2 regions of the Bradyrhizobium sp. PMVTL-01 genome follow, and region 1 is predicted to be linked to the other one. Evidence: riboswitches for the same ligand, from Rfam matches in the RefSeq annotation. Region 1 holds a riboswitch; the other holds the start of a gene.
What was found. Region 1 has a riboswitch for glycine ahead of ACRQ5Q_RS16395 (D-amino acid dehydrogenase). Riboswitches for the same ligand answer to the same signal wherever they lie in the genome.
Positions count from the first base shown of each region.

Region 2: another riboswitch for glycine. It lies ahead of gcvT (glycine cleavage system aminomethyltransferase GcvT); the one in region 1 lies ahead of ACRQ5Q_RS16395 (D-amino acid dehydrogenase).

Region 1 is NZ_CP193982.1:3,451,942-3,457,589, forward strand. Features, by position in the region: gene ACRQ5Q_RS16385 (ABC transporter permease) at 1-27, opposite strand, end outside; gene ACRQ5Q_RS16390 (ABC transporter permease) at 45-986, opposite strand; gene ACRQ5Q_RS16395 (D-amino acid dehydrogenase) at 1,169-2,470, opposite strand; glycine riboswitch at 2,536-2,645, opposite strand; glycine riboswitch at 2,647-2,751, opposite strand; gene ACRQ5Q_RS16400 (M20/M25/M40 family metallo-hydrolase) at 2,847-3,977, opposite strand; gene ACRQ5Q_RS16405 (ABC transporter substrate-binding protein) at 4,245-5,648, shown strand, end outside.
Region 2 is NZ_CP193982.1:3,312,115-3,317,762, forward strand. Features, by position in the region: gene gcvP (aminomethyl-transferring glycine dehydrogenase) at 1-1,808, opposite strand, end outside; gene gcvH (glycine cleavage system protein GcvH) at 1,826-2,194, opposite strand; gene gcvT (glycine cleavage system aminomethyltransferase GcvT) at 2,308-3,453, opposite strand; glycine riboswitch at 3,600-3,690, opposite strand; gene alaS (alanine--tRNA ligase) at 3,910-5,648, shown strand, end outside.

The sequences.
Region 1 (5,648 bases):
CGACTGGGGAAGGGTATCGACCGACATTTGTTCTTGTCCTTGCCTCAGTACCGGATCCGGGGATCGAGCAGGGTATAGGCGACGTCGATGAGAAGATTGACGACGACGTAGATCAGCGACGTCAGCAGGATCATCGCCTGGATCACCGGATAGTCGCGCGCCAGCACCGCATCGACGGTGAGGCGCCCGATGCCGGGGATGTTGAACACGCTTTCGGTGACGACGACGCCGGAGATCAGCAGCGCAAAGCCGGTGCCGATCACGGTGATCACGGGCACGGCGGCGTTGCGCAGCGCATGCCGCATCATCACGGCGACTTCGTTGATGCCTTTCGCACGCGCGGTGCGGACATAGTCCTCGCCCAGAACGTCGAGCATCGCCGCGCGCGTCATGCGCGCGATCAGCGCGATGTAGATGAAGGACAGCGCGCAGGTCGGCAGGATCATGCGCTCGAAGAACGGACCGAAGCCGTTGAAGATGCTGCGGAAGCCCTGCACCGGTACCCAGCGCAGATCGATCGCGAAGATCTCGATCAGGACATAGCCGACCACGAACACCGGCACCGAGAAGCCGAGCACCGACAGCCCCATGACGAAGCGGTCGATCCAGGTGCCGTGCTTCCACGCGGCGATCACGCCCAAGGGGACTGCGACGACGACGGCGAGGATGATGGTGCACAGCGCGATCGAGATCGACGGCTCGACGCGCTGGCCGATCATCTTCATCACCGGCAGGTTGGAGATCAGCGACGTTCCGAGGTCGCCGTGCAGCAGCTTGTTCACCCAGGTGATGAACTGCACGATCAGGGGCTCGTTGAGGCCGAGCGATTCGCGGATCCGCTCGAGCCGTTCGGGCGTGGCATTGTCGCCGGCGAGGATCGCGGCGGGATCGCCCGGCGTCAGCCGCAACAGCAGGAACACGAACAGCGCGACGACGCCCATCACGGGCACCGCAGCCAGAACGCGGCGAATGAGATAACCTAGCATGCACCTATCTCCGGCTGCGGAACTTGCGGGGCCCTGGGCCGCCCGTGGATTCGAACGTGTCTATCATGCGCGCCTGTCACTCGGGCTGGGAAAGCCGGCCGGAGATGCCGGTCTTTCGGGGCAAATTGTGTGCCAAGGGCAAGGCGGTCGCAAGAGGCCGCCCAGCGCCCGATTGGAACCAGTCAGGATGCATGACGCAGCTCGCGCTCAACCCCAAGTGACGGCACGGTCGGCGGCGCATTGAGCCCACGCCAGCCGTCGATGGTCCCGGCAATCATCTGCGCGGTCGCGGCCGACAGGGTCCAGCCGAGATGGCCGTGGCCGGTATTGAAGAACACGCCCGGTATCCTCCCTGCGCGCACCACCGGCATCATGTTCGGCATCATCGGGCGCAGCCCGGCCCAGGGCACGACGCGCGACGTTTCGATGGCGGGAAAGTTGCTGCGGACCCAGTCGACCAGCGGCTGCACGCGGTCGGCTCGGATATCGCGATTGAAGTCGTTGAACTCGGCCGTGCCGGCCACCCGAAAACGATCTGCGCCGAGCCGGCTGGTGACGATCTTGGCGGCTTCGTCGAGCAGGCTCACGGTCGGCGTCGCGTTGCGGCTCTCGGCAGTGTCGAGCTGCACGGTGATCGAGTAGCCCTTCACGGGATAGACGTTGATGCGATCGTCGAGGAGGGCGGCGAAGTGGCGGCTGGCGACGCCGGCGCAGACCACGACCCCGTCCGCCTTCAGCATGCCGCGCGCGGAGGCGAGGGCATCGCTTGCAGCAAGATCGGCCCAGCCGAGCACGAAGCCGCTGCCGGCGCGCGCGATTGAATCGATATGGGCTTCGTGGATGAAGGTCGCGCCGCGCCGCTTGCAGGCGTCCGCAAGTCCGCGGGTGAACTTGTGGATATCGCCGGTCGCATCCGACGGCGTGTAGAAGCCGCCATAGTACGCTTTGCGCAGCGTCGGCTCGATCGCGCGGATCTCCTCCGACGTGACCGGACGGCGATCGAGGCCACCTTCCTGCAGCAGCGCGTTGACGCGCAGGCCGGACTCGAAACCGGTCTTGTCGTGATAGATGTGGAGGATGCCGCGGAGCTCGAGATCGAAGTCGATGCCTTCGCGATCCGCGATCTCGAACAAATGCTTGCGGGCTTCGATCGCGAGCCGGGTGGTCTCGATCGTGTTGGCGCGGTAGTTGCCGATGTTGGCGACGAACTCGCTCATCCACGAATATTTGTGCCAGTTCGGCCGCGGGTTCATCAGCAGCGGCGCATCGCGCCGGAACATCCAGCGCAGGCCCTTCAGGATCGTCGCGGTGCTGTTCCACACTTCGGCATTGCTGGCCGAGAGTTGTCCGCCATTGGCGAACGATGTCTCCATCGCGGCGTAACGGTGCTTGTCGAGGACCGTTACTCTGTAGCCGCGTTCGAGCAGGGCATAGGCGGTCGTCACGCCGGTGATGCCGGCGCCGATGATGGCGATATGGGTCATGGCAGGTTCGGGGCTCCCGTGAGTTAGGATAGGCTGACCGCCGGCCAAAGGCCGTTGGCGGCGCCCCATCTGTCACGGGTACCTGAGAGCTTGATCCGCTGCGGATCACGCAACGGACGATCCCCTTCGGTGGACGTCACGATTGCCTGAAATCGCGTCGCCTCTCTCCAGATTGTCCTGACGACACAGTCCTTTTGCCTGAGAGTTTCCGGGGCGGTTGCTCCGTCGGCGCCGCAACGAAAGCCGAAAACCTTCGCCGCGATCTCTCCCGCATCGTCGCGCGGACCATCGAGCAGTACGATACGCCTCATTTTTAGACAAGGCTAAATTTAGACCGCACCTGCCAATGCATTGTGCAGTGCGAAGTTGATTCAACTTACTCCAGCGTCGCGAGCAATCCCGCCATCAGGCGCCCGCGTTCGACGAGGCTATCAACCTCGATGAACTCCTCCAGCGTGTGGCCGTTGCCGCCGCGCACACCGAGGCCGTCGAGAGTCGGAATGCCCATCGCACCGGTGAAATTGCCGTCGGAGCCGCCGCCGGAACTCGCATGGGGTAATTCCGCGCCGAGGGATTTGGCGATGCCGCGCGCCTTATCATACAGCGCCATGGTGCCCGCATCCGGCTCCCACACCGGCCGCGTCACGCCGCGCGTGACCTTGAAGGTGACGTCGTTGTTGGTGCCCGAGAGTGCCAGCATCCGCTCGACGCCGCGGTCGAGATCGGCCTGGCGCTTGGCCATCGACAGCGCCTCGCCGGTCGCGGTCGTGGCAACGCAATTGACCCATTGTCCGCCATGCACGACGCCGACCGAGAAGGTGCAGTCCTCCGTCGTCATCGCGTCGATTGCGAGAATCTGCCGCGCCATTTCGCGGATCGCCGAACGTCCCGCCGACAGCGTCGCGCCGGCGTGGCTCGGCCGTCCCGTCGCCTCCAGATTGAAACGTGCGATGGCGTAACGTCCGGTGGTGACGCCGTTGTCGGCGCGGCCGGGCTCGGGCACCAGCACGTATTTGTTGCGCGCGGCTTCCGCTTCGATGATGTCGCGGGTCGAAGGGGTGCCGACTTCTTCATCCGGCGTGAACAGCACGGTGATCGGCAGCGGCGTCGTGAACGATGCGCGCGCCAGCTGCCGGATCGCTTCCAGCGAGAGATAATTGCCGCCTTTCATGTCGTAGATGCCGGGGCCGTAGCACCTGCCGCCCTCGCGCCGCCATTTCAGCTTCTCGATGGTGCCGACGGGGTGGACGGTATCCATGTGACCGGCGATCAGGATCCCCGGCTCGCCCTGTTTCGGATGCGGAAAGCGCGCGCGGATCACGCCGCCAAAACCCTGACGACCGGCGATGCGCTCGATCGTCGCACCCATGATCGCCATGTCCCGCGCTGCGATATCGAGCATGCGGTTCACCGCGTTCGCGTCCCAGGTCGGGCTCTCGCATTCCACCCAGGTGCGCAGGCCCGCGAGCATGGCCTCGGAATCGAAGGGAAGATTGGCTGGATTCATTTCAATGTCTCTCAAGCTGCGAAAGATGGAACGCGCATTGCATCGGCGCGGCAGGACAAGTGGAGAGCGTTGTAGAGCCAAACCGATGTTTGTGGAGCCCGTGCGCGCGCCGCGAGGGCTTGCGACGAAACCGGATTGACGCGCTCAACACTGTCTGCAAGTCTCGAAAAGATAAAGGCATTGCATGAGGTTAGTTCGCCCAAGGAACGAACCGGATGCTCAACCAATAACCTGCCTTTGACCAGTTTCACGTCAGGAGAAACTTTTATGTCCAACTTCATGCGCCGGGGGCCTCGCGCGTTCACCTCCAAACTTGCGCTGTCGGTCGTCGCGCTTTCAACCGCACTGGCCTCGCCGGTGCTTGCGGCCGGCAAGACCCTCACCGCGGTGATGCATTCCGACCTTCGCATCATCGACCCGATCTTCACCACGGCCTACATCACGCGTGACCACGGCTACATGGTCTACGACACGCTGGTGGCCACCGATTCGAATTTCAAGATCCAGCCGCAGATGGCGGACTGGAAGATCTCCGACGACAAGCTTACCTACACCTTCACGCTGCGCGACGGCCTGAAGTGGCACGATGGCGCGCCCGTGACGGCGGAAGACTGCGTCGCCTCGCTCAAGCGCTGGGCGGCGGTCGACGGCATGGGCCAGAAGCTCTGGGACTTCACCGCGAGCCTCGAGGCGACCGATGCCAAGACCATCACGCTGAAGCTGAAGGAGCCCTACGGCCTCGTCCTCGACTCCATCGGCAAGCCGTCCTCGCGCGTCGCCTTCATGATGCCGAAGCGTCTTGCCGAGACACCGCCGGACAAGCAGATCCCCGAGCAGATCGGCTCGGGCCCCTTCAAGTTCGTGCAGGGCGAATTCCAGCCCGGCGTGAAGGCGGTCTATGTCAAGAACACCGATTACGTGCCGCGCAAGGAGCCGGCGAGCTGGACTTCCGGCGGCAAGGTGGTGAAGGTCGACCGCGTCGAGTGGATCACGATGCCGGACTCGCAGACCGCGGTGAACGCGCTGCAGTCGGGCGACATCGACTTCATGGAAAATCTTCCCTACGACATGCTGCCGGTGCTGGAAGCGAACAAGGAACTCACGATCGAGGTCTCCAACAAGTTCGGCTTCCAGACGCTCGGTCGGATGAACTTCCTCTATCCGCCGTTCGACAACGTGAAGGTGCGCCGTGCTGCCTTGCTGGCGATGAACCAGAAGGACGTTCTCGACGCGCTCGTCGGCAACACCAAGTACCAGAAGATCTGCGGCGCGTTCTTCGTCTGCGACACCCCGTTCGCGACCGAAATCGGCGCCGAAACCCTGGTGAAGGGCAACGGCATGGCAGAGGCCAAGAAGGCGCTCGCCGAGTCCGGCTATGACGGCACCCCGGTTGTGGTGATGGCTCCTGGCGACGTCACGACGCTCAAGGCGCAGCCGATCGTGGCGGCCCAGCTGCTGCGCGAGGCCGGCTTCAAGGTCGACCTGCAGGCAACCGACTGGCAGACGGTGGTGAGCCGCCGGGCCAGCCAGAAGCCGCCGAAGGAGGGCGGCTGGAACATGTTCTTCACCAACTGGGTCGCGGCCGACGTCTCCAACCCGATCGCCAATCTGTCGATCGGCGGCCAGGGCAAGAAGGGCTGGTTCGGCTGGGCGGAAGACGCCAAGATCGAG
Region 2 (5,648 bases), 140 kb from region 1:
GGGTTGGTGCCGTGGGCGGAGGAGGGGATCAGGCAGATCTTGCGATGGCTCTCTCCACGCGCGGCATGATAGCCCCTGATCGCGAGCAGCCCGGCATATTCGCCTTGCGCGCCGGAATTCGGCTGCAGCGAGATCGCGTCATAGCCGGTGATGTCGCACAGCCATTTTTCCAGCCGCGCGAACAGCGCGTGGTAGCCCCTGGCCTGCTCGCGCGGGGCGAAGGGATGCAGGCTGCCGAACTGCGGCCAGGTCAGCGGCATCATCTCGGTGGTCGCGTTCAGCTTCATGGTGCAGGAGCCGAGCGGAATCATCGCGCGGTCGAGCGCGAGATCGCGATCGCTGAGCTTGCGCATATAGCGCAGCATCTCGGTTTCCGAGCGATGCGCGTGGAAGACGGGATGGGTGAGGAAGGCGGTGGTGCGCTTCAGCGCCTCCGGCAGCGCCTCGCGCGTGGTCGCATCTAACTCGGCGTAGGAAAGCTGGCTGCCGAAGGCGCGCCAGACTGCTTCCACCGTCGCCGGCGTCGTGGTCTCGTCGAGCGCGACGCGAAGCGCCGTTTCACCGACGCCGAGATTGATCTTCTCGGCCGCCGCCCGCGCGATGATCTCGGCGCGCTTGGCGCCGGCATCGACGCTGAGCGTGTCGAAGAAACTATCGCATTGCGGTGCAAAGCCGAGCTTGCGCAGGCCGGCCGCGAGCACGGCGGTGCGGCGGTGCACGGTCCGCGCGATCTGCGAGAGGCCCTCGGGGCCGTGATAGACCGCGTACATCGCGGCGATCACGGCGAGCAGCACCTGCGCGGTGCAGATGTTCGACGTCGCCTTCTCGCGGCGGATGTGCTGCTCGCGGGTCTGCAGCGCGAGGCGATAGGCCGGCGCGCCGCGCGAATCCACGGAGAGGCCGACAATGCGGCCGGGCAGCGAGCGCTTCAACGCATCGCGCACCGCCATATAGGCCGCGTGCGGACCACCATAACCCATCGGCACGCCGAAGCGCTGTGCGGATCCGATCGCGATATCGGCGCCAAGCTCGCCGGGCGAGGCGATCAGCGTCAGCGCGAGCAAGTCAGCGGCCACGATCGCGAGAGCGCCCTTAGCCTTCAGCGCTGCGATCGCGGGGCGGAGATCGCGCAATGCCCCGGAAGAGCCCGGATATTGCAGCAGCGCGCCGAGCACGTCTGCCTTGTCGAGATCGGTGAGTGGATCGCCGACGACCAGATTCCAGCCGAGCGGCTCGGCGCGGGTGCGCATCACCGCCAGCGTCTGCGGATGCACGTCCTTGTCGACGAAGAAGGCCTTTGCCTCAACCTGCGAGTGCCGCTCGGCGAGCGCCATGGCTTCGGCCGCGGCGGTTGCTTCGTCCAGCAGCGAGGCGTTGGCGACGTCGAGCCCGGTGAGGTCGCAGATCATGGTCTGGAAGTTGAACAGCGCCTCCAGCCGGCCCTGGCTGATCTCGGGCTGGTAGGGCGTATAGGCCGTGTACCAGGCCGGGTTTTCCAGGATGTTGCGCTGGATCACCGCGGGCAGGATGGTGCCGGAATAGCCTTGGCCGATCAGCGAGGTGAAGACCTGGTTCTGCGCGGCGAGCTCGGCCATATGCGCGATCGCCTCGGTCTCGCTCAGGGGCTTGCCGAGATCGAGCGGCGATCCCTGCCGGATCGAGGCCGGCAGCGTCTCCGCCATCAGCGCGTCCACGCTTTTGGCGGCGACGGATTCGAGCATTGCGGTGACATCGCGCACCGAGGGGCCGATGTGGCGGCGAACGAAACTGGCGGCGGTCTCGCCGCTTGATTTACGGTGCGCGGTCATCGCTTGCTCCATCGTCCTCAAGCCGTGTGTGCCTTGTAGGCGGCTTCATCCATGAGGCCGCCGAGCTCGCTTTTGTCGGCGATCTTGATCTTGAAGAACCAGGCCGCGCCCTGCGCATCCGAGTTCACCAGCGCGGGCTCGGCGGCCAGCGCCTCGTTGGTTTCGAGCACTTCGCCGGAGATCGGTGCGTAGACGTCGGAAGCGGCCTTCACCGATTCCACGACGGCGGCGGCTTCGGCCTTCTTCAAGGTGCGGCCGACCTTGGGCAGTTCGACGAACACGACGTCGCCGAGTTGTTGCTGCGCGTAGTCGGTGATGCCGACCGTGGCGGTATCGCCGTCGATGGCGAGCCATTCATGGTCGGAAGTGTACAGCGTCGTGGTCATTGTCGATTCCCTGAAGCGGTGAGGTTTGGTTGAAAGCCGCGGGCTCTGTTCACCTCTCCCCTCCGGGGAGAAGTGAACGCGGGACCGCCTGCTGTGCTCAATCTGATCATGCGTCAGCGTTTGTAGGTGTTTTTCACGAAGGGCATGGCGGCGACTGCGAGCGGCAGGCGCCGGCCGCGCACTTCGGCGAAAAGTTTTGTGCCGAGCGTGGCGAGGCCCACGGGCACGTAGCCCATCGCCACCGGCGCGTTCAGGCTCGGGCCGAAACCGCCCGAGGTGACCTTTCCGACTGCCTCGCCGCCCGCGCCGTCGGCAAACAGCAGCGCGCCCTCGCGCACCGGCGCGCGGCCCTCGGCACGCAGGCCGACGCGGCGGCGGGATGCGCCATCGTCGAATTGCGCGAGGATCTTTTCGGCACCGGGAAAACCGCCGGCACGGGCACCGTCGCTGCGGCGGCTCTTCTGCACCGACCATTCCAGCGCGGCCTCGACCGGCGTTGTGGCGGTGTCGATGTCGTGGCCATACAGGCACAGCCCGGCTTCCAGCCGCAGGCTGTCGCGGGCACCGAGCCCGATCGGCAGCACGTCGGGATCGTCCAGCAGCATTTTGGCGAGGCGTTCGGCATCGCCTGCGGGAACCGAGATCTCGAAGCCGTCCTCGCCGGTGTAGCCGGAGCGCGAGACGAAGCACTTGATGCCGGCGACCTCATGCGGGCCAGCGTCCATGAATTTCATGGCCGGCGCCTCGGCACAGAATTTCGCCAGCACCGCTTCGGCCTTCGGGCCCTGCAGCGCCACCAGCGCGCGGTCGGCCAGCGAATCGATGATGCAGTCATCCGAGAGATTCGCGCGCAGATGCGCCTCGTCCTGCTCCTTGCAGGCCGCGTTGACCACCAGGAACAGGTGATCGCCGAAATTGGCGACCATCAGATCGTCCAGGATGCCGCCATGCATGTTGGTGAACTGGGCGTAGCGCTGCCGTCCCGGCGCAATCGCGACGATGTCCTGCGGCACCAGCCGTTCCAGCGCGCAGGCGGCGTCCTCGACCTTGCCCGACTTCGGCCGGAGCGCGATCTGGCCCATATGGGAGACGTCGAACAGGCCGGTGGCGGTCCGGGTATGAAGGTGCTCCTTCAGCACGCCGGCGGGGTACTGCACGGGCATGTCATAGCCCGCGAACGGCACCATCTTGCCGCCCAGCGACACATGGAGGTCGTAAAGAGGGGTACGTTTCAGGGAGTTTTTGTCTGACGCAAGCATCACAGGGATCCTCGGCGGTTCCCCGGGGACAATTCCCCGAGACAAACCAGTCGAAGCCCCATCTGTCGCTGTGCCTGAGAGTATTATCCCGTCGGCGGACGCAGTCCGGGTCTTATGCCCGTCGGCGCCTCTTTCCAGATGCTGTCAAAGCCACGCGGTCCTTTTGCCTGAGAGTTTCCGGGGCGGTTGCTCCTTCGGCGCCGGCTGCCTAAAGCCGGTCTCTCCCGACGTGGCCGTACGATACAGATGGGTAGAGACCACAGGGCAGCCAAGCCTGTCAACGCGACTTCAGCGGCTTTCAACCGGATTGAGCGCTTGCGGCAACCCTCTGATCTCCTTGCACAGTTTCTGGACAGCGAAGCTGGCCTTGTCTAAAAGCGCTTTGGCCCGCAGATATCAGCCTTAATTTCCGGTTTGGACGGCGGAGCGGGCCCAAGCACACCCGATTGGATGAACATGAGCGGCGTCAACGAGATCAGGTCGACCTTTCTGAACTTCTTTGCCGAGAACGGCCACGAGATCGTGCCGTCCTCGCCATTGGTGCCGCGCAACGACCCGACGTTGATGTTCACCAATGCCGGCATGGTGCAGTTCAAGAACGTTTTTACCGGCGTCGAGAAGCGGCCCTACCAGCGCGCCACCACGTCGCAGAAATGCGTGCGCGCCGGCGGCAAGCACAACGACCTCGACAATGTCGGCTACACCGCGCGCCATCTCACCTTTTTCGAGATGCTCGGCAACTTCTCGTTCGGCGACTACTTCAAGGAGCGCGCGATCGAGCTCGCCTGGAAGCTGATCACCAGGGAGTTCGGGCTGAAGAAGGACAAGCTGCTCGTCACGGTCTATCACACCGACGACGAGGCGGCGGGCCTGTGGAAGAGGATCGCCGGCTTCTCCGACGACCGCATCATCCGCATCCCGACCTCGGACAATTTCTGGGCGATGGGCGACACCGGGCCGTGCGGCCCGTGCTCGGAGATCTTCATCGATCGCGGCGAGCATATCTGGGGCGGCCCTCCGGGCTCGCCGGAAGAGGACGGCGATCGCTTCCTCGAATTCTGGAATCTCGTGTTCATGCAATACGAGCAGGTGACGAAGGAGGAGCGCGTGGATCTGCCGCGTCCCTCGATCGACACCGGCATGGGCCTGGAGCGCATGGCCTGCGTGCTCCAGGGCGTCGAGAGCGTGTTCGAGACCGACCTGTTCCGCCACCTGATCGACGCGACCTCGTCCGCGCTCGGCAGCGGCCCGCAGGAGCAGACGGTTGCCTCGTTCCGCGTCATCGCCGACCACTTGCGCTCCTCCGCGTTCCTCGTCACCGACGGCGTGCTGCCCTCGAACGAGGGCCGCGGCTATGTGCTGCGCCGGATCATGCGCCGCGCGATGCGCCATGCGCAGCTGCTCGGGGCCAAGGAGCCCCTGATGCATCGCCTCGTCCCGGCGCTGGTGCGCGAGATGGGCCAGGCCTATCCCGACCTGATGCGCGCCGAGAAGCTGATCGAGGAAACGCTGCGGCTGGAAGAGACCCGCTTCCGCAAGACTCTTTCGCGCGGCTTGGCCATCCTGGACGAGAAGAGTGCGTCCCTGAAAAAGGGCGACATGTTCGACGGCGACGTCGCCTTCACGCTGTACGACACCTACGGCTTCCCGCTCGACCTGACGCAGGACGCGCTGAAGTCGCGCGGCATCGGCGTCGACCAGTCCGCCTTCACCGACGCGATGGAGCGCCAGAAGGCCAAGGCGCGCGAATCCTGGAAGGGGTCGGGCGAAGCAGCTTCCGAAGCGATCTGGTTCCCGCTGCGCGAAAAGCTCGGGGCCACCGAGTTCCTGGGCTATGAGACGGAGAGCGCCGAGGGCGTGGTGTCTGCGCTGGTCAAGGACGGCCAGGAAGTCGAAAGCCTCAAGGCCGGCGAGACCGGCGCGATCGTGCTGAACCAGACGCCGTTCTATGCGGAGTCCGGCGGCCAGGTCGGCGACACCGGCGTGCTGACGGGCGAGGGCGGCATCAAGGTCCGCGTCACCGACACGCAGAAGAAGCTCGGCGATTTCTTCGTGCATATGGGCACCGTCGAGAGCGGCGAGCTCAAGCTCGGCACAGCGCTGCAGCTCGAGGTCGATCATGGAAGGCGCTCCTCGATCCGCGCGCATCACTCGGCGACGCATCTCATTCACGAGGCGCTGCGCCAGGTGCTCGG